Regions from separate parts of the Serpentinimonas sp. SMBJO2 genome, predicted to be linked through region 2. Evidence: predicted binding sites of a transcription regulator. Region 2 holds the regulator's gene; each other region holds the start of a gene.
What was found. The regulator FNR, encoded in region 2, switches genes on or off when oxygen is low (the NO sensors DNR and NnrR bind a similar motif). The targets are predictions, from matches to a motif close to TTGATNNNNATCAA.
Positions count from the first base shown of each region.

Region 1 (9,394 bases), 800 kb from region 2:
TCGGGGGATTCGCCCCGGTCGATGCCGCCTTGCGGAAACTGCCACGAATGCGTGCGGATGCGCTTGCCCCAGAACACCTGGTTCTTCTGGTTGAGCAGAATGATGCCGACATTGGGCCTGAAGCCGTCTCTGTCAAGCATAATCAACCCCAATTTTTAAACTGTCCCGATTATGCACGGTCTGCGCCCTTTTGTGGGCCTCGTGTGGGGTCTCTGCGGCCCTGGGCGCAAGCGTCAGCAGCGCCCAGGGTGGCCCCAGTGGGCTTGCGGGTGCCAGTCGGGAACGCACGCACGCCCATGAAAGCCTCTCAGTTCTTCATCTCCACCCTCAAGGAAGCCCCCACCGACGCCGAAGTGGTGAGCCACCAGCTCATGCTGCGCGCCGGCCTGATCAAGAAACTCGGGGCCGGCATCTACACCTACCTGCCCATGGGTCTGCGCGTGATCCGCAAGGTCGAGCGCATCGTGCGCGAGGAGATGGATGCCGCCGGCGCGATCGAGCTCACCATGCCGGTGGTGCAGCCGGCCGAGCTGTGGCAGGAAACCGGGCGCTTCGAGAAGATGGGGCCCGAGCTGCTGCGCATCCAGGACCGGCACGAGCGCGACTTTGTGGTGCAACCCACCAGCGAAGAGGTGGTGACCGATCTCGCGCGCCAAGAGCTGCGCAGCTACAGGCAGCTGCCCAAAAACTTTTATCAGATTCAGACCAAGTTTCGCGACGAGCGCCGGCCGCGCTTTGGCCTGATGCGCGGGCGCGAGTTCACCATGAAAGACGCCTACAGCTTCGACCGCGACCGCGACGCGGCCCAAGCCAGCTACCAGGCCATGGCGGCGGCCTATAGGCGCATCTTCGAGCGCTTCGGGCTGCGCTACCGCGCCGTGGCCGCCGACAGCGGCGCCATCGGCGGCGACCTGAGCGAGGAGTTTCAGGTGATCGCCGCCACCGGCGAAGACGCGATCGTCTATTGCCCGCAGAGCGACTACGCCGCCAACCTCGAAAAAGCCGAGGCGCTGGCCCCGGCCGGCCCGCGCCCGGCCCCGAGCCAGCCGCTGACGCTCACGCCCACGCCGGGCCGCAGCACCTGCCCCGAGGTGGCCGAGCTGCTCGGGTTGCCGCTGGCGCGCACCGTCAAGTCGCTGGTGCTGGCCACCGACGAGATCAACGAACGCGACGAAATCGTGGGCAGCCGCATCTGGCTGCTGCTGCTGCGCGGCGACCACGATATGAACGAGGTCAAGGTGGGCAAGCTGCCGGGGCTCAACCTGGGCTACCGCTTTGCCACCGAGGCCGAAATCATCGCCCACTTTGGCACCCGCCCGGGCTACCTGGGGCCGATCGGGCTCAAGCAGCCGGTGCGGGTGGTGGCCGACCGCGAAGTGGCGCTCATGGCCGACTGGGTCTGCGGTGCCAACCTAGCCAACCACCACCTCACTGGCGTCAACTGGGGCCGCGATTTGCCCGAGCCCGACCTGGTGGCCGACGTCCGCAACGTGCTGCCCGGCGACCCTTCGCCCGACGGCGCCGGGGAACTGCTGATCGAGCGCGGGATCGAAGTCGGGCATGTGTTCTACCTGGGCACCAAGTACAGCCGCGCCATGAACGCCACCTTTCTGGACGAAGACGGCAAACCCAAACCGTTCGAGATGGGCTGCTACGGCATCGGCATCACGCGCCTGCCGGCGGCGGCGATCGAGCAAAACCACGACGAGCGCGGCATCATCTGGCCCGACGCCATCGCGCCGTTCACGGCGGTGATCTGCCCCATCGGCATGGAGCGCAGCCCAGCGGTGCGCGCGGCGGCCGAGCGGCTCTACGCCGAGCTCAAGGCGCTGGGGGTCGATGTGCTGCTCGACGACCGCGGCGAGCGCCCGGGGGCGATGTTTGCCGACTGGGAGCTGATCGGGGTGCCGCACCGCATCACGGTGGGCGACAAGGGCCTCAAGGACGGCCAGATCGAATACCAGCACCGGCGCGAGGCGCAAGCGAGCAAGCTCGAGCTGGCTCAGGCATTGCCATGGTTGCGCGAGCGGCTGGGGGTGTGAGCGGGTGATGGCAGCGTGCGAAGCCAAGGGCAGCTGGAGCCGGCGCCGCTGGACTGCGGCCATGGCTTGCACGGCAGCAGCCACAGCCGCTGCGTGGCCGCTGCGCCCGGCGGCTGCCAGCCAGCTCGAGGAGCCGCTGGCCGATTCGGTGCGCCACGCCTTGCGCGCTGCGGTCGAGTTCGCCGACCCGCTCGAGCCCGAGTTTGCCAGCACCGAGGCGCGCATGGCCTACCTGCGCTGGCTCAAGGCCATCAGCCCGCGGCTGGCGCGGCACAAGCCCGACTTCAACCAACGCCTGGAGTTTTTGCAAACCCTGTGGTACGAGAGCCGCCGCGCTGGCCTCGATGAGTCGCTGGTGCTGGGCCTGATCCAGGTCGAGAGCGGCTTCAGGCAGTTTGCGATCTCGGTCGTGGGGGCGCGCGGTTATATGCAGATCATGCCGTTTTGGGCGCGTTTGATCGGCGATGGCGACGTGGGCGGCTTGTTTCACCTCAAAACCAACTTGCGCTTCGGCTGCGTGATCTTGCGCCACTACCTGGACCGCGAACGCGGCGACCTGTTCATGGCGCTGGGGCGCTACAACGGCAGCCGCGGCCGCAGCGCCTACCCAAACGCCGTGTTTGCGGCGCAGCGGCGCTGGCAGATCGGCTGAGGGGGCTCGGCCCAAGGTGGCCAGCCCAAGGCGCCTGCCAGCTCGAGAGGTCGGGTTTCAGGCCTTGGAGGCGCTCGAGGCGGCCAGCACCTGCTGCAGCTCGCCCGATTCGTACATCTCCATCATGATGTCGGAGCCACCGATGAATTCGCCGCGCACGAACAGCTGCGGAATCGTGGGCCAGTTGCTGTAGTCCTTGATGCCTTGGCGAATTTCGGGGTCTTCGAGCACGTTCACGGCCTTGACGGCGCTGGCCTCGACGCCGCAGGCCTTGAGGATTTGCAGCGCACGGCCCGAAAAGCCGCACATGGGGAAGGTGGCAGTGCCTTTCATGAACAGCACGACGTCGTGCGTTTTGACCAGGCTGTCGATGCGTTGTTGGGTGTCAGTCATGGGGGTGGGTGGTTGGCAAGAGGAAGGCTGGCAAGGTGGCGGATTATCCCTCAGCCCCTGTTTTTCTGCAGCGCCTAAAACCCTACGGGCTGCAGTGGCTGGCTTTGGCCAGCGCCAGTGCGCAGGCGTGGGCGCTGGCCCAGGCCCACTGGAAGTTGTAGCCGCCCAGCCAGCCGGTCACATCCACCACTTCGCCGATGAAGTACAGCCCCGGCTGCGTGGATTCCATGCTTTGCGAGCACAACTGGCGCGTGTCCACGCCGCCGCGCATGACTTCGGCCTTGGCCCAGCCCTCGTCGCCGTGGGGCGTGGGTGCCCAATGGTGCAGGCTGGCCGCCAGCTGCGCCAGCGCCTTGTCGCTGCAATCGCTCACGGGGCGCTGCCAGTCGGGGCGGTGTTGGGTCCAGAGCTCGCACAGGCGCTGTGGCAGCTGCTGGGCCAGCAGGTTGGGCAGCCGTTTGCGCACCCCCGCTGCCTTGGCCGCCAGCAGCGTGGCTTCGAGCGCGGCTTGGGGATGCAGGTCGATGCGCAAGGGCTGGCCGGGGTTCCAGTAGCTCGAGATTTGCAGCCCCGCCGGGCCGCTCAGGCCGCGGTGGGTAAAGAGCAGGTCTTCGTCGAAAGCCATGCTTTTGTTGCCGGTTGCGATCTGCACAGGCAGCGCCAGGCCAGCCAGGTGCGCGAAGGGGGCCCAGCCAGAGGGCTCGAAGGTGAGCGGCACCAGCGCCGGCCGGGGCGCGACGATGGGCAGCCCAAACTGCTGCGCCAGCCGCAAGCCCCAGTCGCTGGCGCCGATCTTGGGCACCGGCAGGCCGCCCGTGGCCACCACCAAGGCGTGCGCCGCCACCGTTGCGCGCTCGGTTTCGAGCCGGTAGCGTGGACTGCCTGGCGCGCCGTCGTGCCAGTGCACGGCGCGCACGCCGCAGGGTTGCCAGTGCGTCACGCCGCCGGCGCCGCATTCGCGCAGCAGCAGGTCGATCAGATCTTGCGCCGAGCGGCTGCAAAACAGCTGGCCCTTGTGCTTTTCCTGCCACGCCACACCGTGGCGCTGCAGCAGGGCGATGAAGTCGGCCGGGGTGTAGCGCGCCAGCGCCGAGCGGCAAAAGGCCGGGTTCTGGCTCAGGAAGTGGCGCTGCGGCTGGCGCGGGTCGAGCTCGCGGTTGGTGAAGTTGCAGCGTCCGCCGCCCGAGATGCGGATCTTTTCGGCCACCTTGGGCGCGTGATCGAGCAGCAGCACGCGCAAACCGCGCTGGCCGGCGATGCCGGCGCAAAACAGCCCCGCCGCGCCCGCGCCGACGATGGCGACGTCAAACACCGGGGTCATGCAAGCAGAGTCGTGGGGTGCGCGGGCTTCGGGCTCACTGCCGGCCCAGCAGCAGGTATTCCATCAGGGCCTTTTGCACGTGCATGCGGTTTTCGGCCTCGTCCCAGACCACGCTCTGCGGGCCGTCGATCACTTCGGCCGCCACTTCCTCGCCGCGGTGCGCGGGCAGGCAGTGCATGAACAGCGCCTCGGGGTGCGCTTGCGCCATCAGCCGTGGCGTCACGCACCAGGCGCCGAAGGCGTGCTGGCGGGCGGCGTTTTCGGCCTCGAAGCCCATGCTGGTCCAGACGTCGGTGGTCACCAGATCGGCCCCGGCGCAGGCATGCAGCGGGTCGTCAAACACCTGCCAGCAGTTGCCCGCAGCGGCCACGCCCGCGATGTCGGGCTTGACCTCGTAGCCGCTGGGGGTGCTCACGCGCACGCCAAAGCCCAAGATCTGCGCCGCCTGCAGCCAGGTGTTGGCCATGTTGTTGCCGTCGCCCACCCAGGCCACCGTCATGCCGCGCAGCGCCCCCACATCGAGCGTGCCGTCGGCGCGGCGGCCGCGGTGCTCGAGCCAGGTAAACAGATCGGCCAGAATCTGGCACGGGTGGAATTCGTTCGTCAGGCCGTTGATCACCGGCACGCGCGAGTGCGCGGCAAAGCGCTCGATCTTGCTCTGTTCGTAGGTGCGGATCATGACCAGGTCGGTCATGCGGCTGATGACGCGCGCGCTGTCTTCGATCGGCTCGGCGCGCCCGAGCTGGCTGTCGCCGGTGGTCAGGTGCACCACGCTGCCGCCCATCTGGTACATACCGGCCTCGAAGCTGACGCGGGTGCGCGTGCTGGCCTTCTCGAAGATCATGGCCAGGGTGCGGTCGCACAGCGTGTGGTGCTTTTGGTAGGTCTTGAACTTGTGCTTGATGAGCCAGGCGCGCTCGAACAGGTAGGCGTACTCGGCGGCGGTGAAATCCTTGAACTGCAGGTAGTGCTTGAGGGCGGTGGCTGACATGGAGGGCGCTCTGCAAAGAGGGGGTTAGGCGGCCAAGGGTTCGGTCAGCAACTGCTTGATCTGGGGCACCAGCAGGGCCACGATCTCGTCGGCCTCGCCGCCGCTGAGGATGAGCGGCGGCACCAGGCGCACCACGCGCTCGGCGGTGACGCTGATCAGCAGCCCCGCCTCGGCGCAGCGCTCGACCAGCACGGCGCAGGGGCGGTCGAGCTCGATGCCGATCATCAGCCCCTTGCCGCGCACCGCACGCACGCCAGGCTCGTGCATGAGCTGGGTCGTGAGCAGGGTCTGCAGCTGAAAACCGACCTTGGCCGCGTGCGCGAGCAGGCCGTCTTCTTCCATGATGCGGATGGTTTCGATGCCGGCGCGCAGCGCCAGCGGGTTGCCACCAAAGGTGCTGCCGTGGTTGCCGGGCTGGAACAGCTGCGCCGCTTTGGGGCCCGCCACCACGGCGCCGATCGGCACCCCCGAGCCCAGCCCCTTGGCCAGCGGCATGACGTCGGGCACGATGCCGGCCCACTGGTGCGCGAACCACTTGCCGGTGCGGCCCATGCCGCATTGCACCTCGTCGATCATCAGCAGCCAGTCGTTGGCGTCGCACAGGGCGCGCACCTGCTGCAGGTAGTCGGCGCTGGCCGGGTGTACGCCCCCTTCGCCCTGAATGGCCTCGAGGAACACCGCCACCACATTGGGGTTGCCGTCTGTGGCGCGGCGGATGGCTTCGGCGTCGTTGAGCGGCACGCGGATGAAGCCCTCGACCAGCGGCCCAAAGCCGGCTTGCACCTTGGGGTTGCCGGTGGCGCTCAGGGTGGCGATGGAGCGGCCATGAAAGGCTTTCTCGTAGACCACGACCTCGGGCCGCTCGATGCCCTTGTCGTGGCCAAACTTGCGCGCCAGCTTGAGCGCGGCCTCGTTGGCCTCGAGCCCGCTGGAGCAGAAAAACACATTGCTCAGGCCCGAGCGCTCGACCAGCAGCCGCGCCAGTTGCTCGGTGTAGCGGTGGTGGTAGTAGTTGCTGATGTGCATCAGGGTACCGATCTGCTCCTGCAGCGCCGGCACCAGCTTGGGGTGCGCGTGCCCAAGCGTATTGACGGCGATGCCGCCCAGCGCATCGAGGTAGGCCTTGCCGTGCACATCCCAGACGCGGCAACCCTTGCCGTGCGCGAGCTCGATCGGCACGCGGCCATAGGTGTTCATGACGTGCGGTTGCACCGGGGCGGCTGGCAGCATGGATCGAGTCCTGATCGAAAAGTGAGTGAGAGGAAGGGGGAAGGGCGATGCCCGACCCTCGGCACCGCCAAGGGTAGAAGCGAACATTGTAGGCGCAGCTCGAGGCGCAAAGGCGGGCGCAGAAGCGGGGAATTCGAGCGCAAGTCTTATATAAGATAGAATACTGCCATCCACCCATCGGTCTCTACCGGTTCAGCACGTGCAGCGAGCGATCCTCGGCGGCGGCTGGCGGACTCCCTTTAAGGCCTGAACCCCCATGGTCTCCCCGAGCGCCAATGAAGTCTTCATTCAGGGCCGCACCCGCAGCGGCAAACCCTTTCGCCCCAGCGACTGGGCCGAGCGCCTGTCCGGGGTGATGAGCCCTTTTCACCCGGCAGGGCGGATGCCGGGCGCGCACCTGGGCTACTCGCCTTGGTGCATACCCAAGGTGATCAACGGCGTCAAGTGCGTGGTGCTCAACACCGCCTTGCGCGACTACGACCCCATGGCTTGGGACTTCGTGATCGGCTTTGCGCGCGACAACGAGCTGGAGGTGGTGGAGGCGTGTCTGCTGCCCGATCGGGATGCCATCAGCCCAGCGCCTGGCGATTCGACCCCGTGAGCCAGACTTCGGGCACTGCAGCGCCGCCAGGCGGACAGGCCTGTGGTCAGACAAAAAAACCGCCCCGAGAGGCGGTTTTTGCAGGGTGAGCGGGGTTTGCTGGCAGCGCACCCGGTTCAAACGGCAGGCGGTGTGGGGGCTGAACAGCCCCCCGGGCCTGGGCGGTCGGTCTGGCTGGTGGTCAGGCCGCTGCGGTGGGGGTGGCCAGGGCCTTGACTTTGGCCGACAGGCGGCTCTTGTCGCGGGCGGCCTTGTTCTTGTGGAAAATGCCTTTGTCGGCCACAGTGTCGACCACGCTCTGCATCTGGGCAAAGAGCGCGCTGGCTTGGCTCTTGTCGCCGGCCAGCACGGCCTTTTCGACCTTCTTGACGGCGGTGCGGTACTTCGAGCGCAGCGAGGTGTTGGCGGCGTTGAGCTTGACGTCCTGGCGCGCGCGTTTGCGGCCTGAGGCCAGGCGGGGGTTCTTTTTCTTCGGCTTGGTGGCCATGTGTGGGTTCCTTGAGTGGTTTGTGGATGTTGCCAGCAAAACCCTGCATTATAGACGCAAGCCGCTGCTCTGGGCTAGAATAGACTGTTGTTTCTTGCAGTCTTTGATCGCGGTCAAGCTGGTGTAAGGGCGGGCAGGATAGAATGTTCGGATGCAGTTTTGGGCTGCCCGCAATGTGTCCGGCACGGCCTGCGCGCTGGCATTTTATCCCTTGCTTTTCTCGATGCACACGACACCAGACCCCCTAAGCGGCGTGCAGCCGCCCCCAGCCGCAGCCTCTGCTGCCTCTGAGCGCCCGGTTCCTGCCGGGGCCCCGCTGCCGCACCGCAAGGTCATCCGCGGCTGGATCACGCCGTTGGCCGAGCGCCGCACCGCCATCGCGGTGGCGCTGCTGGTGCTCGACTGGGCCATTTTTGCCGCCCTGATCGCCGGCACCATCGTGCTGCAAGCCTGGTGGGCCAAGCTGCTGTGTGCGCTGGCGGCGGGTTTCGTGATCGGGCGCTTGTTCATCATCGGGCACGACGCCTGTCACCAGAGCTACACCCCGCACCGCGGCCTGAACCGGGTGCTGGGGCGCATCGCCATGATCCCCTCGCTCACCCCCTACAGCCTGTGGGAGGTGGGTCACAACGTGGTGCATCACGGCTACACCAACCTCAAGGGCGTGGATTTCGTCTGGGCGCCGCTGACCAAGGCCGAGTTCGAAGCGCTCTCGCCCGGCCGCCGCGCCCTCGAGCGCATCTACCGCAGCGGTTGGGGCCCGGCGCTGTACTACCTGATCGAGATGTGGTGGCTGCGCATGTTTTTTCCGCGCAAGACCTACATGGGTACGCAGCGCAGCGAGTTCATTTGGGACGGGGTCTTCGTCGCGGCGGTGGCGCTGCTGTGGATCGCCGGCCTCGTGTGGGCGGCGCTGGCCACCGGGCAGCCGGTGTGGCTGCTGATCGTCATGGGTTTCGTGGTGCCGTTCCTGTTCTGGAACGCCATGATCGGCTTCGTGGTCTATGTGCACCACACCCACACCAGCGTGCAGTGGCACGACGACAAACACCTCTGGGCCAAGGCGGCGCCCTTCGTTTCGACCACCGTGCACCTCAAGTTCCCCTACCGCATCGGCGCGCTGGTGCACCACATCATGGAGCACACCGCGCACCACGTGGACATGAGCGTGCCGCTGTACAAGCTCAAAGAGGCGCAGCAAAAGCTCGAAGACATGCTGCCCGGACGCATCATCGTGCAGCAGTTCAGCTGGCGCTGGTACTTCGAGACCGCACGCAAGTGCAAGCTCTACGACTTCACCCAGCGCTGCTGGACCGACTTCCAGGGCCGCCCGACCAGCGGGCAGGCGCCGTCTTACGCCGTTTGAGCCGCGCCGCCGTCTTCTTGCGTCTTTGCTGCACCGGCGCCGTGCCGGTTGACGGGAGGGTGTGCGGCCGCTGGCGTTGCGGGCGCACCACAGCCCACCCGTTTCGGTTTTTTGCTTTGTCACGTTGTGGTGCGACAATCCGCCTTAGATGAATCCTGCTTTTTCTGAACTCTCGCTGGCCGAGCCGCTGGCCCGTGCCGTGGCCGAACTCGGCTTCACATCCATGACGCCGATCCAGGCGCAGGCGATTCCGGTGGTGCTGCAAGGCCGCGACGTGATGGGCGCGGCCCAGACCGGCACCGGCAAAACCG
Region 1 is NZ_CP150628.1:1,044,453-1,053,846, forward strand. Features, by position in the region: gene AAAZ40_RS04735 (RNA pyrophosphohydrolase) at 1-140, opposite strand, end outside; gene AAAZ40_RS04740 (proline--tRNA ligase) at 297-2,042, shown strand; gene AAAZ40_RS04745 (lytic transglycosylase domain-containing protein) at 2,050-2,694, shown strand; gene grxD (Grx4 family monothiol glutaredoxin) at 2,752-3,087, opposite strand; gene AAAZ40_RS04755 (BaiN/RdsA family NAD(P)/FAD-dependent oxidoreductase) at 3,170-4,408, opposite strand; gene argF (ornithine carbamoyltransferase) at 4,443-5,399, opposite strand; gene AAAZ40_RS04765 (acetylornithine/succinylornithine family transaminase) at 5,424-6,629, opposite strand; gene AAAZ40_RS04770 (DUF3579 domain-containing protein) at 6,886-7,230, shown strand; gene rpsT (30S ribosomal protein S20) at 7,412-7,717, opposite strand; gene AAAZ40_RS04780 (fatty acid desaturase) at 7,941-9,083, shown strand; gene AAAZ40_RS04785 (DEAD/DEAH box helicase) at 9,232-9,394, shown strand, end outside.
Region 1: the regulator FNR is predicted to act here: its motif matches at 7,821-7,834, upstream of AAAZ40_RS04780 (fatty acid desaturase).

Region 2 (9,394 bases):
TGGCAGAGGACATGCTTCACTCCTGAAGGTTGAAAAAACCGGGTTGGGCTTCGGGGATCGGTTGACAAGCCGATGCACCGCGCCCTTGCCTGTAGTGTAAGACCGCAGAGGGGGTCAGTCGTAAATCTTATGTCTTATACAAGACAAAAAAATAGCCATTGTAAAACAATGGCCTATAGATTGTATTTTGTATTGAGAAACGGATTTTCTTATAAGGAAAAAATTATTGCAGTGCAGCAGCGCGGTTTTTTGCATTATGAAACCATGCACTCGGTATGCAAAAAAGCCACCGGCGCGTCGCACCACAAACCCGTGGGGTGCGCGATGCCCATCCACAGCGCCACGCCCGACACCAGCACCAGCGCCAGACCCGCCAGACGAATGCCCCAGCCGCCGCTGCGCGCGTCTTTGAGCTTGAGCAACAGCCACGGCGCGGCCGTGAGCGAGACCATGGTACCCAGCGCAAAAGCGGCCATGATGGCGGCGCCATTGACCACGCTGGCCGACAGCGAGGCCACCAGCAGCGCCGAATACAGCAGCCCGCAGGGCATGAGCGCCCAGCCCACGCCCAGCACCGCCGGCGCCCTGGGCCCGAGCCGGTTCATGAGCGGGCGCGCACGCCGCCACACTCCTTGCGCCCAGCCCTCGATGAAGGCTGGCTGGCGCGCCTGCAGCAGCAGCACCAGCCCCAGCAGCAGCGCCGCCACGTGCATCAGCGTCCAGAGCGGGCGGATGATGGCGGTGTGCTGCCCCATCCAGGCCAGGCCCTGCACGGTACCGGCGGCCAGCGCGCCCAACAGCGCGTAGCCCAGCAAGCGGCTGCATTGGAAGGTGAACAGGGCGCGCACGCGCCGCGGCTCGCCGGCGTGGGCAATGCCGGCGCAAGCGGCGCCACACATGGCGATGCAGTGCGGACCGCCCACCAAGCCCATCACCAGCGCCGAAAGCAGCATCGATTCAAACATAGGCCGACTCTAGCAGTTTGGCCGCGGCGCTGCAGCGTTCAGATGATTTTGGAGAAGCGCGCCCGGTCCCGATCCTGCTGCAAGTGCCGGTCGAACTGCATGGCGATGGCGCGCACCAGGTACCAGCCGGTGTCGCTGACTTCAATGCTGCCTGCGCTCAGGCGCAGCAAGCCCAGCGCCTCGAACTCGCGCAAGCGCTCCAGCTCGGGTTCAAAAAAGCTGCTGAACTCGATCAGGTGCGCCAACCCGATGGCCTCAAAATCCACCCGCCCTTGGCACATCAGGGCCATGATCACCGCGCGGCGCAGCAGGTCGTCGCGGCTCAGCGCCAGCCCACGCACGATCGGCAACCGCCCCTGGTCGAGGTGGTCGTAGTATTCCTCGAGCGTCTTGGCGTTCTGGCTGTAGGTGGCGCCGATGCGGCCGATGGCCGAGACCCCCAGGGCGATCAAATCGCAGTCAGGCTGCGTGCTGTAGCCCTGAAAATTGCGGTGCAGCCGCCCCTGGCGCTTGGCCACCGCCAAGGCATCGGTGGGCAGTGCGAAGTGGTCCATGCCCACATAGACGTAACCCGCTTGGTTGAAGACCTCGAGCGAGATCGCGAGCATGGCCAGCTTGTCGGCTGCGGGCGGCAGTTCGGCGGCCACGATGCGCCGCTGCGGCTTGAAGCGCGCGGGCAGATGCGCGTAGGCGTAGAGCGCGATGCGGTCTGGGCGCAGCTCGCGCACGCGCTCCAGCGTATGGCGAAACGACTCGGGCGTCTGCTGCGGCAGGCCGTAGATCAGATCGACGTTGACCGATTCAAAACCGATGCGTCGCGACGCCGCCACCAAGTCGAACACCTGCTCGGCGGGCTGGATGCGGTGCACGGCCTTTTGCACCGTGGGGTCAAAATCCTGCACCCCAAAGCTCAGGCGGTTGAAACCCAGGCGGTGCAGATGCTCCAGCCGCGCGGGGGTCACGGTGCGCGGATCGACCTCGATCGAATACTCGCCCCCCGGCACCAGCTTGAAGTGACGCTGCACCATCGCCACCAGATCGCTGAGTTCCTCATCCGACATGAAGGTCGGGGTGCCGCCACCGAGGTGCATCTGCGACACGCTGTGGCCCGACCCCAGGTGGCTGCACTGCAACTCGAGCTCGCGCGTGAGGTAGCGCAGGTACTCGGCCGACTTGCTGTGGTGCCTGGTGATGACCTTGTTGCAGGCGCAGTAGTAGCACAGCGAATCGCAAAACGGAATGTGGACGTAGATCGACAGCGGCAAGGCCAGCGAGCCGGCATGGCGCTGGCGCAAAGCCTGCACATAGTCTTGCTCGCCAAAGGCTTCGACGAAGCGGTCGGCGGTCGGGTATGAGGTGTAACGGGGGCCGGGCACGTCAAAACGCCGCAGCAACCCCTCGTCGATGACAGGTTTCACAAAAATTTCTCCTGGTGCGAGAATATGCACCGAACAGCCCCCATCACCCTTGACCTGAGTCAAGCCTAGCCCATTTTTTGTTTTCTTTGGCGCCCACGCCCACACGGCCACACATGGGTTAAGCTTCGCGCACTATTTGGCCGCGCTTACATGGATATTCAGAGCATCAAAGTCGCCTGTTCTGGCTGCAATCTGCGCGAGTTGTGCTTGCCTATGGGGCTCAAACCGCAAGAACTCGAGCATCTCGATCAGATCATATCGAATCGGCGCCGCATCAAACGCGGAGCGTCGCTGTTCAGCGCCGGCGATGCCTTCACCGCACTGTACGCGGTGCGCTCGGGTTTTTTCAAGACCTGCATCACCAGCGCCGACGGCCGCGACCAGGTCACCGGCTTTCAGATGATGGGCGAGATCATCGGCATGGATGGCATCGTGCACGACCAGCACGCCTGCGACGCCATCGCGCTCGAAGACGCCGAGGTCTGCGTGCTGCCCTTTGACCGCATCGAGCAACTGTCGCGCGAGTTCAGCGCCTTGCAGCACCACGTGCACAAGATCATGAGCCGCGAGATCGTGCGCGACCAAGGCGTGATGCTGCTGCTGGGCACCATGCGCGCCGAGGAGCGGCTGGCGGCCTTTTTGCTCAATCTGGTGCAGCGCTTGCACGCACGCGGGTTTTCGCAGTCCGAACTGGTGCTGCGCATGACGCGCGAAGAGATCGGCAGCTACCTGGGCATGAAACTCGAGACCGTGAGCCGCACTTTTTCGCGCTTCATGGAAGACGGCATCATCGATGTGCGCCAGCGCTACGTGCAGATCAAAGACACGCAGGCACTGGAGCGGCTGGTGAACCCGCCGATGCGCAACTGAACACCACGCCCACGTCGAGCGCGACCTGTTCGCCTTACTCCCGCGGCGGGGGCACTTCCGGGCTGGCGGCGTGGTTGCGCGCCTCACGTGCCGGGCGCAGGCTGGCCAGATAGGTGGCGCGCTGCTCGGGCGTCATCATCTGCAGACGGCGCTGGTCGGCAGGCACCATGGGCGCGTTGCGGTCCAGCACTGGGTCGCGGTTCATCACCGCCGTGGTCACCAGCGCCATCGAGAGCGCGATCGACGACGCCGGCAAACCCAGCACCAACCACACGTAAGGCTCGCGGTACCAAGGGCGAGCGGCTTGGGGGGGAGGAGCCTTCGGGGTGGTGCTGTTCATGATCGGTGAGTGTAAGGTCGGATGCGAAAAGTTCAAAAGACGCTGCTGCCAGCGTGGGTTCAGCGCGGCACCATGAAAACCGAGTCCTGCCGCACCGTAAACCCATCGGCTCCCAGGGCTTGCACTTGAAACTCGATCGGGTGCGCACCAGGCGGGCTGACCCCAGGAGGCAGGCGCAAGGTGACGGCCAATGAGCGCGCATCGGTTGGGGCCAGCTTGAGCTCAGACTCTGACACCATCTGCAAACCTGGCAAGCCCTGCACGCTGATGCGCAAGTGCTGCTCGCGTTCGGTGGCGTTGAGCAGTTGCAAGCGGTAAACGTTCTCGATCTGGCCTTGCTGCACGATGCGCGACAGCACGCTCGAGTCGCGTATCACGTCCACCTTGAGCGGGGTGCGCAGGTACAGGCTGGTAAACAGCGCCACGGTGATGAGCAGCAAAATGGCGCCATAGACCAGGACGCGGGGCCGCAGCACGCGGCGCCACATCTGGGCCCGGCTGAGCTTGTCCTGCACCCCGTTCTGGGTCGTGAAGCGCACCAGACCACGCTCGTAACCCACCTTGTCCATGACCTGGTCGCAGACGTCGGCGCAGGAGCCGCAGCCTATGCATTCGTACTGTAGCCCCTTGCGAATGTCGATGCCCGTGGGGCAAACCTGCACGCACAGCGAGCAGTCGACGCAAGCGCCGAGCTTGAGCTGCGCCAGATCGGCGTTGCGCGAGCGCCGCCCGCGCGGTTCGCCGCGCTGCTCGTCGTAGGTGACGATGAGCGTGTCGCGGTCGAACATCGCGCTCTGAAAGCGCGCGTAGGGGCACATGTATTTGCACACCTGCTCGCGCATGTAGCCGGCGTTGCCGTAGGTGGCAAAACCGTAGAACAGAATCCAGAAGGTTTGCCAAGGCCCGAGTTGGGCTGCCCAAACCGCCGCCCACAGCTCGTGGATGGGCGTAAAGTAGCCGACGAAGGTGAAGCCGGTCCACAAGCCAAACGCGATCCAGAGCGCTTGCTTGAGGGTTTTCTTGCCGTATTTTTCCAGCGTATGGCCGGATTGATCGAGTCGCATCCGGGCCGTGCGGTCGCCCTCGACCAGCTTTTCCATCCACAGATAGATTTCGGTATAGACCGTCTGCGGGCAGGCAAAGCCGCACCACAGGCGCCCGGCAACGGCCGTAAACAGGAACAAGGCCAGCGCCGAGATGACCAGCAGACCGGTGAGGTAGATCAGGTCGTGCGGGTAGAGCACGAGGTTGAAGAGGTAGAAACGGCGCTCTTCGAGGTCAAACAATACAGCCTGCCGGTTGTTCCATTGCAACCAGGGCAGGCCGTAGAAAACGATCTGGGTCAGCCAGACCATGGCCCAACGCCAGTTGGTAAAGACCCCCGCGACGGAACGCGGGTAGATCTTTTGCCGGTCGGCGTAGAGCGATATCTCGATTTCGTCCGGTCTGGCGGCTGAGTTGCCGCCATCCGGTTGGGTGCTATTTGACAATTGAGGAACGACGTCGAATCGGTGTTATTGCGGACGGTTGGATTTGGCCCACACGTAGGCGGTCAACACATGGATCTGCTGCTCGGACAGCAACACGTTTTGTGGCGGCATGACGTTCATGATGCCTTCGTTGATGCTGCGCACCACGGCATCGACGCCAAAACCATGCAGCCAGATGTCGTCGGTGAGGTTGGGCGCGCCCATGGCGGTGTTGCCCTTGCCATCGGCGCCGTGGCAGGCGATGCAGGTGGCAAAGTTGGCCTTGCCGGCGGCTGCGCGCACGCTGTCGTGCGGCGCACCCGAGAGGCTCAACACGTAGTGCGCCACGTTGGTGACGTCCTCCGGGGAGCCCACGGCTTCGGCCAAGGGCGGCATGACCGCCACCCGACCCTGGGTGATCGAGACCTTGATGGCCTCGGCGTCTCCGCCCCACAACCAGTCGTTGTCGGCCAGGTTGGGGAACGTCAGGCTGCCGCGACCGTCGGCGGCGTGGCAGACGGCGCAGTTGTTCATGAACAGGCTCTCACCGATGCGCATCGCCACCGGGTCGGCGGCCAACTGCTCGACCGACTTTTGCGCAAAGGCCTCGAACTTGGGTGCCACGGCAGCAATGTTGGCGGCCTTTTCAGCCTGATACTGCCCGACTGAAGTCCAGTTCAGCAAGCCCGGGAATTTGCCAAACATCGGGTACAACAGCCCATAGATCAGGGCAAAGACGATGGTGATGACAAACATCCAGACCCACCATTTCGGCAGCGGGTTGTCTTTTTCGATGATGTCCTCGTCCCAGACGTGGCCGGTGGAGTTGTCTTCGGTCGGTGTGACCTTGACCTTGCTGCTGTACCACAGCAGGACAAAGCAGGCCAGGATGCTGATCAGGCTCAGCCCGGCCACGTAAAAATGCCAGAATTCGCTAGTGAAGTCGCTCATGATGTTTCTCTTGTGAGTGAGTGCGCGGCTTAATCTTCCTTGAAGGGCAGTTGGGCGGCGTCATCGAAACGGCCCTTGTTGTGCTTGGACCACGCCCACCAGACGATGCCCAAGAACACCACCAAACTGACCACGGTCACGATGCTTCGGTAGTCGTTGATATCCATGCGCTCTGCTCCTGGTCGCTTCAGCGCACCGCTGTGCCCAGAACCTGCAGGTAAGCGATCAGGGCATCCATCTCGGTCTTGCCCTCCACGGCAGCGGCGGCGCCGGCGACTTCCTCGTCTGTGTAGGGGTGGCCGAGCATTTGCAACACACGCAGCCGCTGCGGCATGGCCTCTGCATTCACGGGCCGCTCAGCCAGCCAGGGGTAAGCCGGCATGTTGGAGTATGGGCGCAGCGAGCGCGGATCCATCAGGTGCTGGCGGTGCCATTCGTCGGAGTAGCGGCCACCGATGCGGTGCAAGTCCGGGCCGGTGCGCTTGGAGCCCCACTGGAACGGGCGGTCGTACACAAACTCGCCCGCGAGCGAGAAGTGGCCGTAGCGCATGGTCTCGGCGTGGAAGGGCCGGATCATCTGCGAGTGGCAGGTGAAACAGCCCTCGCGGATGTACACGTCCTTGCCGGCCAGTTGCAGCGCGGTGTGGGGCTTGAGGCCCTCGACCGGCTGGGTGGTGGACTTCTTGAAGAACAGCGGCACGATCTCGACCAGGCCGCCGATCGAAATCACGGCCAGGATCAGGACGATCATCAAGAAGCTGTTGGTCTCGACCTTTTGGTGCGAGTTGCCTTTGGTTGCATTGCTTGCCATTTTCATGTGCTCCTGACTCAAGCGTGGGCCGGGGAAACCGCCGGAATCCGGACCTGGGGCACCGGGCCAGCGCGCAAGCCCTCACGCACCGTCATCCAAACGTTCCAGGCCATGATGCACATACCAGCAAAGTACATGAAGCCACCGACCAAACGTATCGCATAGAAGGGGTAGCTGGCGCGCACCGACTCGCTGAAGGTGAAGGCCAGGGTGCCGTCGTCGGCCAGGGCACGCCACATCAGGCCTTGGGTCACACCGGCAATCCACATAGCGGCGATGTAGATCACGATGCCGATACAGGCGATCCAGAAATGCAGCTCAATGGCTTTGACCGAGTACATCTTCTTCTGCCCAAACAGGCGTGGGATCAGGAAGTAGAGCGCACCCATGGAGATCAGGCCGACCCAGCCCAGTGCGCCGGAGTGCACGTGGCCGATGGTCCAGTCGGTGTAGTGGCTCAGGGCGTTGACGGTCTTGATCGACATCATCGGCCCTTCGAAGGTGGACATGCCGTAGAACGACAGCGACACGATCAGGAAGCGCAGGATCGGGTCGTCGCGCAGTTTGTGCCAGGCGCCCGAGAGCGTCATGATGCCGTTGATCATGCCGCCCCAGCTCGGTGCCAGCAGGATGAGCGAGAACACCATGCCCAACGATTGCGTCCAGTCGGGCAGCGCGGTGTAGTGCAGGTGGTGTGGGCCAGCCCACATGTAGGTGAAGATCAGGGCCCAGAAGTGGACGATCGAGAGGCGGTAGCTGTAGATCGGGCGCTCAGCCTGCTTCGGGATGAAGTAGTACATGATGCCCAGGAAGCCCGCCGTGAGGAAGAAGCCCACCGCGTTGTGGCCGTACCACCATTGAATCATGGCGCTTTGCACACCCGAGTAGAGCGAGTAGGCGTGCAGCAGGCCAGTCGGGACGGCCAAGCTGTTGACCACGTGCAGCAGCGCAACCGCCAGAATGAAGGCACCAAAGAACCAGTTGGCAACGTAGATGTGGTTGATCTTGCGCGTGGCCAGGGTGCCGAAGAACACGACCGCGTACGAGACCCAAACCGCCGTGATCAGCACGTCGATCGGCCAGATCAGTTCGGCGTACTCTTGGCCGGAAGTCAGGCCCAGGGGCAACGTAATGGCCGCCAGCACGATCACGAGTTGCCAGCCCCAGAATGTGAAGGCTGCCAGTTGTGGCAAAAAGAGCTTGGTCTGACAAGTGCGCTGCACCACGTAGTAGCTGGTGGCAAAGAGCACACAGCCGCCAAAGGCGAAGATCACGGCGTTGGTGTGCAGCGGACGCAGGCGCCCGAACGAGAACCACTCGAGCCCGAGCTGGCCCAGGTTGAGTGCCGGCCAGATCATCTGGGCGGCGATGACCACGCCGACCAGCATCCCGACCACACCCCAGACCACCGCCATGACAGAGAACTGTCGGATGACCTTGTCTTCATAGACACCCTGCCGGGCGTCGGATACGCTGCCCGGATGGGCATCCGCCGTGATTGCACTCATGCACCTACTCCTCTTTTTAAAAACACCGCCAGAGTGTCGCCGCTGGCGCGGCTACGCCATTTGACCTAGATCAATCGTTTTTCAAAATCCGTTCGCCTTCGCGCTCGACGTTGTCGTACTGACCGTTGTACAGCGCCCACCAGAACACCCCGATGATCGCCAGCACCAGCAGCACCGACAAGGGGATCAACAACAACAAGGATTCCATGGCATCACCTCGCGTAGGCTGCGACCGGCACCAGGGCCGGATCGGGAACAGGAAAGTCGGGCAGGCGCGACAGCCGCATGGCGTTGCCGATGACCACAAATGAGCTCAGCGCCATGCCCAAGCCGGCTAGCCAAGGCGGCACATAGCCGGCGATGGCCAGCGGCACCATGCTGCCATTGTAACTAGCCGAAAAGATCAGGTTCTGCTTGATTATGCGCATGGTGCGCCGGGCTTGCCTCATGGTTTGTACCAGTTCTGACAAACGGCCGCTTTGCACCACCAGGTCGGACTGCGACTGCGTCAGGGGCGCGCCGTGGCCGAGCGCGAACGCGACTTCGGCACGCGCCAGCACCGGGCCGTCGTTCATGCCATCGCCCACCATGGCGATCCGTGCCCCCTGGGCTTGCAGGGCGGCGACGACTTCGAGCTTGCGCTCGGGGCTGGCCTCGGACACCACTTGGGTGATGCCGAGCTGCTGCGCCACGCGCTGCACCGCGCCGATCTTGTCACCCGACAGCAGATGGACCTGCAAGCCCATGGCACGCAAGTCGGCCACGGCCGCGGCGGCGTCGGCGCGTACGCCCTCGTCCATGACGAAGGTGGCCAGCCAGCCCTGCTCGTCGCTGAGGTAGGCGCAGGGCGCGTCGGCGACGCTGCGCCCCTGGGCCAGCAGTTGATCTTGATCCAGTCCGCACAGCGCCGCCGAACCGAGTTTGTAAACGCCCCCACCGGCGCGCTCGAGCACCAAGCCGGCGCCGGGGACGTCGCGCACCAGATCGAGCGCGGCCTGCGAAGCGGCCTCTGGGGCGTCGGGGGCGGCTGAAGCAGTGGCTGCAGTGGCTGAAGTGGCTGTG
Region 2 is NZ_CP150628.1:1,849,442-1,858,835, forward strand. Features, by position in the region: gene aceA (isocitrate lyase) at 1-13, opposite strand, end outside; gene AAAZ40_RS08540 (sulfite exporter TauE/SafE family protein) at 255-965, opposite strand; gene hemN (oxygen-independent coproporphyrinogen III oxidase) at 1,004-2,383, opposite strand; gene fnr (fumarate/nitrate reduction transcriptional regulator Fnr) at 2,534-3,253, shown strand; gene AAAZ40_RS08555 (hypothetical protein) at 3,288-3,593, opposite strand; gene ccoG (cytochrome c oxidase accessory protein CcoG) at 3,653-5,083, opposite strand; gene ccoP (cytochrome-c oxidase, cbb3-type subunit III) at 5,108-6,013, opposite strand; gene AAAZ40_RS08570 (cbb3-type cytochrome oxidase subunit 3) at 6,043-6,180, opposite strand; gene ccoO (cytochrome-c oxidase, cbb3-type subunit II) at 6,201-6,830, opposite strand; gene ccoN (cytochrome-c oxidase, cbb3-type subunit I) at 6,842-8,332, opposite strand; gene ccoS (cbb3-type cytochrome oxidase assembly protein CcoS) at 8,403-8,540, opposite strand; gene AAAZ40_RS08590 (heavy metal translocating P-type ATPase) at 8,545-9,394, opposite strand, start outside.

Region 3 (9,394 bases), 820 kb from region 2:
CCGCCAGCAGCGCCGCGACATCGGGGATGGGCTGACCGGCCACGCTCAACACCACGTCGCCGGGTCGAATTCCGGCCCGCGCTGCGGGGGCATCGCGCAGCACGCCGATGATGATCACGCCGCGCTGCTGGCGCAGACCAAAGTGCTGCGCCAAGTCAGGCGTGATGGCTTGCGGCTCGACCCCGATCCAGCCGCGCGTCACCGCGCCGTCGCGCACGATCGCTTTGAGCACCTCGCGCGCGGTGGAGGTGGGGATGGCAAAACCGATGCCCATGAACCCGCCCGAGCGCGTGAAGATGGCGGTGTTGATGCCGATCAGGTGGCCTTGCACATCGACCAGCGCGCCGCCCGAGTTGCCGGGGTTGATGGCGGCGTCGGTCTGGATGAAATCCTCGAAGATGTTGATGCCCAGTTGCGTGCGCCCCAAGGCGCTGACGATGCCACTGGTCACCGTCTGCCCGACGCCAAAGGGGTTGCCGATCGCCAGCACCGCATCGCCCACGCGCAGCGCGTCGGAGTCGCCCAGCACCGCCACCGGGAGCGCGGGCAGATCGATCTGCAGCACCGCCAGGTCGGTGTCGGGGTCGGTGCCCACCACCCGCGCCAGAGCCTGTCGGCCGTCGCTGAGCTGGATGTCGATTTCCTCGGCCCCGTCGATCACGTGGTGGTTGGTGAGCACGTGGCCGGCGCTGCTGACGATCACCCCGGAGCCCAGCCCGGTTTGGGGCGAGCGCGGCGCCTGCTCGCCAAAAAAGAAGCGAAACCAGGGGTCGTCGGCGTGCGGGTGGCGCTGCGGGGCCTGACGGGCGCTGATGCTCACCACCGCCGGCGCCGCCAGCTGTGCCGCCGCGCTCAGGCTGGCAGCGGCCACCGCTTCGCTGCGTGCCGCGCCGGGGGCGGCTTCGAGCAGCGGCACGGTGCGCAGCTGCACTGGGCGCTGCAGCCACTGCGGCTGCAAGGTGGCGACCACGAACCAGGCCGCCAGCAGCACCGTCACGGTTTGGGAAAACAACAGCCAAGTCTGTTTCATTTTGGATTCTGTCTGTCTTTTGCGCACAGTTTGACCTGCGTCAAGGCGCCGGCGATGAAGCTGGCATCCAATCGGGCTGTCTTTTAATCCCACATGAAAGGAAGGGTCATGGAGGCCTGGAATGAGCTGTTTTCAACCACCTACGGTTTGCTCAGCATCGTCACCATCGTCGGCGTGATCGTCATGGCGGCGTGGTTTTACCGCTATTTTGTCACCAAGATGCACGAGTCGGAGCGCGAAGAAAAGCAGCGCTCGAAGCAAGGCCCGCTGGGTCGCCCGTCCGGGCAGGCTTAAGCCCGTGCGCGGCGGGTGCGACAATCGGGCACCTTGTGTGTCCGAGCGGGTTGCGCCATGCCTACATCCTTAGCCCCTTGCGGTCTTGTTGCGCAGGCCGTCGAGCGCGGCCTGCTGCTGCAGCGCCTCGATGCCACGCTGCAACCCGAGCGCTTTCAAGACTATGGCCCCAACGGCCTGCAGGTCGAGGGCCGAGCGCAGGTGCGGCACTTGGTCAGCGGCGTCACGGCCAGCCGCGAGTTGATCGAGCGCGCCATCGCCGCCGGGGCCGATGCCATTCTGGTGCATCACGGCCTGTTCTTGCGCGGTCAAGGCGCTTGCGTCACCGGTTGGCTGAAGCAGCGGCTGGCGCTGCTGCTGGCGCACGATGTGAGCCTGCTGGCCTACCACCTGCCGCTCGACGCCCACCCCAGCCTGGGCAACAACGCCCAGTTGGCGCAGCGCCTGGGTTTTAGCCCCTTGGCCGACGGCTGGGGCCGCTTTGGCGAGCAGGAGTTGGGCTTTGTCGGCCACACCGATTGCCCCGACGCCAGCGCCCTGGCGGCGCACGTGCAGCAGCAACTGGGGCGGCCCGTGACGCTCATCGACGCCCCCGGCCGCCCTTTGCGCCGCATCGCTTGGTGCAGCGGCGGGGCGCAGGGGTATTTCGAGGCGGCCATCGCCGCCGGGGCCGATGCCTTCATCACCGGTGAGCTGTCTGAGCCGCAAACGCACCTGGCGCGCGAATGCGGCGTGGCCTATCTGGCTTGCGGCCACCACGCCACCGAGCGCTACGGCGCCCCGGCGCTGGGGGCGGCGGTGGCCGCCGAGCTGGGCCTGACGCACCAGTTCATCGACATCGACAACCCGGCATGAACGCGCCGCGCCCCATCGCCATCAGCATGGGCGACCCGGCCGGTGTGGGGCCGGAGCTGATCGCGCAGGTGTTTCGCTTGCAGCCCGACTGGGCCAGCCGCTGCGTGGTGGTGGCCGACCTGGCCGTGATGCGCCGCGCCGTGGCCCTCAGCGGTGGCCTGTTGCCGCTGGCCGTGCTGGAGCACTGGCAGCAGGCGGCCGCGCTGCCGCCGCGCTGCGTGCCGCTGCTGCCGCTGCCGGCCGTGGCCGAGCTGCCGCCCTTGGGTCAAGTGAGCGCCGTGGCCGGGCGCGCTGCGGCCCGCGCCGTCGAAGTGGCCACGGCGGCGGTGTTGCGCGGCGAGGCGGCGGCGCTGGTCACCGCCCCGATTCACAAAGGGGCGTGGCACGCCGCCGGCATCCACCATCCCGGCCACACCGAGATGCTGCAGGCGCTGGCGGCGGCGCACGTGGGCTGCGCCGTGGAGCAGTTGCCGGTGCGCATGATGCTCTCCAACGCCGAGCTGCACACGGTGTTGGTGAGCGTGCACCTGCCCTTGCGGGCGGCCATCGACGCCGTGACCCAGGCGCAGGTGTTGCAAAGCCTGCAGCTCACGCACCGGCATTTTGCGCAGGTGCTGGCGCGCCCGCGGTGTCGCATCGCGGTGGCGGGCCTGAACCCGCACGCGGGCGAGGGCGGGCTGTTTGGGCGCGAAGAAATCGAGCACATCGCGCCGGCCATCGCGGCCGCCAAGGCCGAGGGCATCGACGCCCATGGCCCCTTTGCCCCCGACACGGTGTACATGCGCGCGCGCCGTGGCGAGTTCGACGTCGTGCTGGCCATGTACCACGACCAGGGGCTGATTCCGGTCAAGTACCTGGGGCTGGAGCAGGGCGTCAACACCACGCTGGGCCTGCCGTTCTTGCGCACCAGCCCAGACCATGGCACCGCCTTCGATCTGGCCGGCAGTGGCAGCGCCGACCCCTCCAGTCTGCTGGCCGCAGTGCGCGCTGCGTTGGCACACACAGATCGGCCCCTGTAGGCGGGAAATACCGCCGGTGGTTACCAAGTGCTGCCAAGGGTTTTGGGCGCTGGCTGGTTTCAATCCCTTACAATGCGCTGTGCTTTGGGGCGTTGAAGCAGCTGCGCTGGCTTTGTCGCCCCGACTCCCGAGTCCTCACGTCACAGAAAGATTCCCATGAGCGAAGCCGCCGTTGACAACGGTCGCCGTGTTTGGCTGATTTCCACCTGCGCCATGGGCGGCGTGGGGGCAGCCGCGGTCGCCGTCCCCTTCGTCAGTTCATTTCAACCTTCTGCGCGTGCGCGCGCGGCCGGGGCCTCGGTCGAGGTGGATATCTCGCGCCTGGCCCCGGGCGAAAAAATGGTGGTCGAGTGGCGCGGGCGCCCAGTCTGGATCCTGCACCGCACGCCCGAAATGTTGGCCTCGCTGGAACGCGTCGAGCCGCGCCTGGCCGACCCCGAATCCGAGCGCCGCACCTTCCCCACGCCCGAGTACGCGCTCAACCGCCATCGATCCATCAAGCCCGAGTTTCTGGTGGCGGTGGGCATCTGCACCCACTTCGGTTGTTCGCCGACCTCGCGTTTTGCCATGGGCGACCAGCCCGGGTTGCCGGCCGACTGGCCGGGCGGCTTCTTCTGCCCCTGTCACGGCTCGGCCTTTGATTTGTCGGGGCGCGTGTTTGCCAACATGCCGGCACCCGACAACCTCGAAGTCCCGCCCCACATGTACCTGAGCGACACCCTGCTCCTGGTGGGCGAAGACCAACAAGCCTGAAGGCACGCAAAAGGAAGATCATGGCTGCCGAATACAAAGAAATCTCCCCCAACGCCCCGGCGGGCGAGCAGTTGCTCAACTGGATCGACAACCGCTTTCCGCTCAGCAAGCTCTACAAAGAGCATCTGTCCGAATACTACGCGCCCAAAAACCTCAACTTCTGGTACTTCTTTGGCTCGCTGGCGCTGCTGGTGCTGGTGATCCAGATCGTCTCGGGCATCTTTTTGGTGATGCACTACAAGCCCGACGCGACGCTCAACGCCGCCGGCGTGCCGGTGGCCTTTGCCTCGGTCGAGTACATCATGCGCGAAGTCGAGTGGGGCTGGCTGATCCGCTACATCCACTCCACCGGGGCCTCGTTCTTTTTCATCGTGGTCTATCTGCACATGTTCCGCGGCCTGATCTACGGCTCCTATCGCAAGCCGCGCGAACTGATCTGGCTCTTTGGCTGTGGCATTTTGCTGGTGATGATGGCCATCGCCTTCACCGGCTACCTGCTGCCGTGGGGCCAGATGTCGTTCTGGGGTGCGGCGGTGATCGTCAACCTGTTCGTCGCCATCCCCATCATCGGCCCCGATCTGGCGCTGCTCATCCGCGGCGACTTCGTGGTCGGCGACGCGACGCTGAACCGCTTCTTCAGTCTGCACGTGATCGCGCTGCCGCTGGTGCTGCTGGGCCTGGTGGTGGCGCACATCATCGCGCTGCACGAAGTCGGCTCCAACAACCCCGACGGCATCGAGATCAAGAAGCACAAGGACGCCAACGGCAAGCCGCTCGACGGCATCCCGTTTCACCCCTACTACTCGGTGCACGACCTGATGGGCGTGGGCGTGTTCCTGATGATCTTCTCGGCCGTGGTGTTCTTTGCGCCCTCGGGCGGCGGCTACTTTCTCAAGTACACCAACCTGATCCCCGCCGACCCGCTGGTCACGCCGGCGCACATCGCCCCGGTCTGGTACTTTGCACCCTACTACTCGATGCTGCGCGCCGTGACCACCGAGTTCATGTACGTGCTGGTGGCCTGTACCTGGGTGGCGGCCTTCCTGGCCCTGTTCCGCAGCCACTTGACCCTCAAGGGCAAGGGCTTGGTCTTGGGCGGCGCCGTGGTCGGTACACTGGCCATGCTCGGCCTCGACGCCATGTTCTGGGGCGTGGTCGTCATGGGCGCGGCGGTGGTGATTCTGTGCTTCCTGCCCTGGTTTGACCGTTCGCCGGTGGCCTCCATCCGCTACCGCCCGACCTGGAACAAGTACCTGTATGGCGCCTTTGTCATCAACTTTGCCATCCTGGGCTACTACGGGGTGTTGCCGCCATCGGTCATCAGCACCCGCTTCTCGCAGTTCGGCACCTTGTTCTACCTCGGCTTTTTCCTGCTGATGCCGTGGTGGAGCCGCTTGGGTGAGTTCAAGCCGGTGCCTGGCCGCGTCAGCTTCACCCCGCACTGATCAGCCGATCCTACGCATACGCTGGAGTCAACGAATATGAAAAAATGGATTGTGGCTGGCCTGTTGGCGTTTGGTCTGGTCTCGGGCGCGGTGGCGGCCAAAGGCGCGTTCCCGCTGGACCGTGCCCCCGACCTGAGCAACGACGTCGAGGCCTTGCAACGCGGCGGCAAGCTGTTCATCAACTACTGCCTGAGCTGCCATTCGGCCTCGTTCGAGCGCTACAAGCGCTTCAAGGAACTGGGCCTGACCGAGCGCCAGATTCGCGACAACTTTCTGTTCACCGACGGCCGCGTGGGTGATCTGATGCAGGCCGCCATCAGCCCGGCCGACGCCAAGGTGTTCTGGGGCAAAGCCGCCCCCGACCTGAGCATGATCACGCGTTCGCGCGCCGGCTCGGGCGGCACCGATTACATCTACACCCTGCTGCGTTCGTACTACCGCGACGACACCATCGGCCACGGCTGGAACAACCTGGCTTTCCCGACCATCGCCATGCCCAACCCGCTGTGGTACCTGCAAGGCGAGCGCCGTCCGATCATCGAAACCGTGACTCACGCCGACGGCAGCAACACACAGGTGCTGCGCGGCTGGGAACAGGTCACGCCCGGCACCATGAGCGAAGCAGAGTTCAACCGCTCGGTGGCCGAACTGGTGGCTTTCCTCGACTGGTTGGCCGAGCCGCACCAAGACCAGCGCCAGCAACTCGGGATTTTTGTGCTGCTGTTCCTCGCCGGCTTCACCGCCCTGGCCTGGAAGCTGAACAAGGAATACTGGAAAGACATCAAGTAACTCCTGCATGCACGCCGCCCACAGCCGGGCCTGCTTGTGACAGTGGTCTGCCTTGCCCCTTTGGGGCTTCATCGGGCACGCCACTGTTTGTTTTTTGTATCTAGGAGCTGACAGCCATGATGGTTCTGTACTCGGGCACCACCTGCCCTTTCTCGCACCGCTGCCGTTTCGTGCTGTTCGAAAAGGGCATGGACTTTGAAATCCGCGACGTCGATCTGTACAACAAGCCCGAAGACATCGCGCTCATGAACCCCTACGCGCAGGTGCCGATTCTGGTCGAGCGCGACCTGATCCTGTACGAGTCCAACATCATCAACGAGTACATCGACGAGCGCTTCCCGCACCCGCAACTGATGCCAGGCGACCCGGTGGAGCGCGCGCGCGTGCGCCTGTTTCTGCTCAACTTCGAGAAAGAGCTGTTCACCCACGTCTCGGTGCTCGAAAACCGCAGCCTCAAGAGCGGCGACAAGTCGATCGACAAAGCCCGCATCCACATCCGCGACCGCCTGACCCAGTTGGCCCCGGTGTTCCTCAAAAACAAATTCATGCTGGGCGACAACTTCTCGATGCTCGACGTGGCGATTGCACCGCTGCTGTGGCGGCTGGACCACTACGGCATCGAGCTGAGCAAAAACGCCGCGCCGCTGCTCAAGTACGCCGAGCGCATTTTTTCACGTCCGGCCTACATCGAGGCGCTCACGCCGTCCGAAAAGGTGATGCGCAAGTAAGCGCCGCCCGCCATGAACCAGGACAAGCCAGCGCTGCCCTCGACCCGGCCCTACCTCATTCGGGCCCTGCACGAGTGGTGCAGCGACCACGGTTTCACTCCCTACCTGGTGGTGGCGGTGGACGCCACGGTGCGGGTGCCGCCAGAGTTTGTGCAAGACGGCCAGATCGTGCTCAACACCAGCTACGAGGCCACCAGCCACCTGCAGCTGGGCAACGACTGGATCGAGTTCAAGGCCCGCTTTGGCGGGGTGCCGCGCGACGTGCAGGTGCCGGTCGATCACGTGCTGGCGATCTACGCGCGCGAAAACGGCAGCGGCATGGCTTTTGACCCGCCCGAGCCCGCAGCACAGAATCAGGCGGCCCCGGCAGATGCCGGGCCCGGCCTCAGGCTGGTGCCCTTGGCTGGGCCCGAGCCCGAAGCCGAGGCGCCCAGCGCGGGCCCTGAACCCCCCCTGCCTGGCCCTGGGCCGGGCAAGCCGCGCCAGCCCGTGCTCAAGCGCGTGAAGTAGGACGCGTGAAGTAGAATACGCACCCGTCGCCGCCTTAGCTCAGTTGGTAGAGCAACCGCCTTGTAAGCGGTAGGTCGTCAGTTCGAATCCGACAGGCGGCACCATCCCCCCGTTTTTGGTACAATGCGCGATTCTTTGGGAATCAGCCCAGAGAAATCACCATTTGAGGTTTCCAATGTACGCGGTCATAAAAACCGGCGGCAAGCAATATCGCGTTGCCGTTGGCGAAAAACTTAAAGTAGAACAGATTGCTGCGGACGTGGGCCAGGAAATCGTGATCGACCAGGTGTTGGCCGTCGGCAGCGGCGACAGCATCCAGGTTGGCACGCCCTTGGTCAGCGGCGCAACGGTCACAGCCACGGTGGTCTCGCACGGTCGTGGCGACAAGATCCGCATCTTCAAGATGCGCCGGCGCAAGCACTACCAGAAGCGCCAGGGCCACCGGCAAAACTTCACCGAGCTGCAAATCGGCTCGATCCAGGCTTAAGGAGCGGCACACCATGGCACAGAAAAAAGGCGGCGGCTCAACCCGCAACGGCCGCGACTCACAACCCAAGATGCTGGGCGTCAAGGTCTTTGGTGGCCAGCAAGTCTCGGCCGGTGCAATCATCGTGCGCCAGCGCGGCACCCAATTCCACCCCGGCACCGGCACCGGCATCGGCAAGGACCACACCATTTTTGCCACCGTCGATGGCACGGTGGGCTTTGCCGTCAAGGGCGCCCTGAACCGCAAGGTCATCAGCGTCGAGGCCGCCGCAGCGCCCGAGTCGGCCTGATTGGCCTGAGCGGCTTGCTCCAGCGGCCACGGCCGGCCTGCAGCCAATCCCTCCACAGCCAACCCAGAGGCCCGCTTGCGGGCCTTTTGCCCATCAAGTTGCCTGCCAGGGCGCCGTAGCCCCCACATTGGCCTCACAATTGCCCCCATGAAGTTTGTAGACGAAACCACGATCGAGGTGGCGGCGGGCGATGGAGGCAGTGGCTGCGCCTCGTTCCGGCACGAAAAGTACAAGGAATTCGGCGGCCCCGACGGCGGCGACGGCGGCCGTGGCGGCCACGTCTATGCCCTGGCCGACGAAAACCTGAACACGCTGGTGGACTTTCGCTACACGCGCAAGTTCGAGGCCCAGCGCGGCGAGCACGGCAAGGGCTCCGACATGTTCGGCCACAAGGGCGAGGACATCGTGCTCAAGATGCCGGTCGGCACCCTGATCCGCGACGCCGACACCGGCGCCCTGCTGCACGAACTGTTGCAACCGGGCCAACTGGTGCTGCTGGCCAAGGGCGGCGACGGCGGTTTTGGCAACCTGCGCTTCAAGAGCGCCATCAACCGCGCCCCACGCCAAAAAACCCCAGGCCACCCCGGCCAGCGCTTCAACCTGCAGCTCGAGCTCAAGCTGCTGGCCGACGTCGGGCTGCTGGGCCTGCCCAACGCCGGCAAATCGACCTTCATCACGGCGGTGTCCAACGCCCGACCGAAGATCGCCGACTACCCCTTCACCACCTTGCACCCGAACCTGGGTGTGGTGCGCGTGGGGCCCGAAAAAAGCTTCGTCGTCGCCGATCTGCCCGGCCTGATCGAGGGCGCGGCCGAAGGCGCGGGGCTGGGGCACCTGTTCTTGCGCCATTTGCAGCGCACCCGGCTGCTGCTGCACGTGGTCGATCTGGCCCCTTTCGACGACGCGGTCGATCCGGTGGCGCAGGCGCGCGCGATCGTCAAGGAACTCAAAAAATACGACCCGGCGCTGCACGCCAAGCCGCGTTGGTTGGTGCTCAACAAGCTCGACATGGTGCCCGAAGCCGAGCGCGCGGCGCGTGTGCGCGACTTTGTGCGCCGCTTTCGCCACAAGGGACCGGTGTTCCAGATTTCGGCCCTCACCCGCGAGGGCTGCGAGCGCCTGGTGCAGCAAATCTACCAGCACATCGCGGCCGGCCAGCAGGCCGAACGGCCGCCAGCCGAGATCGATCCGCGCT
Region 3 is NZ_CP150628.1:1,027,359-1,036,752, forward strand. Features, by position in the region: gene AAAZ40_RS04630 (S1C family serine protease) at 1-1,030, opposite strand, end outside; gene AAAZ40_RS04635 (DUF3149 domain-containing protein) at 1,139-1,324, shown strand; gene AAAZ40_RS04640 (Nif3-like dinuclear metal center hexameric protein) at 1,382-2,179, shown strand; gene pdxA (4-hydroxythreonine-4-phosphate dehydrogenase PdxA) at 2,176-3,198, shown strand; gene petA (ubiquinol-cytochrome c reductase iron-sulfur subunit) at 3,355-3,951, shown strand; gene AAAZ40_RS04655 (cytochrome b) at 3,972-5,396, shown strand; gene AAAZ40_RS04660 (cytochrome c1) at 5,433-6,185, shown strand; gene AAAZ40_RS04665 (glutathione S-transferase N-terminal domain-containing protein) at 6,302-6,913, shown strand; gene AAAZ40_RS04670 (ClpXP protease specificity-enhancing factor) at 6,926-7,423, shown strand; tRNA gene AAAZ40_RS04675 (tRNA-Thr) at 7,452-7,527, shown strand; gene rplU (50S ribosomal protein L21) at 7,599-7,910, shown strand; gene rpmA (50S ribosomal protein L27) at 7,924-8,199, shown strand; gene cgtA (Obg family GTPase CgtA) at 8,347-9,394, shown strand, end outside.
Region 3: the regulator FNR is predicted to act here: its motif matches at 1,061-1,074, upstream of AAAZ40_RS04635 (DUF3149 domain-containing protein).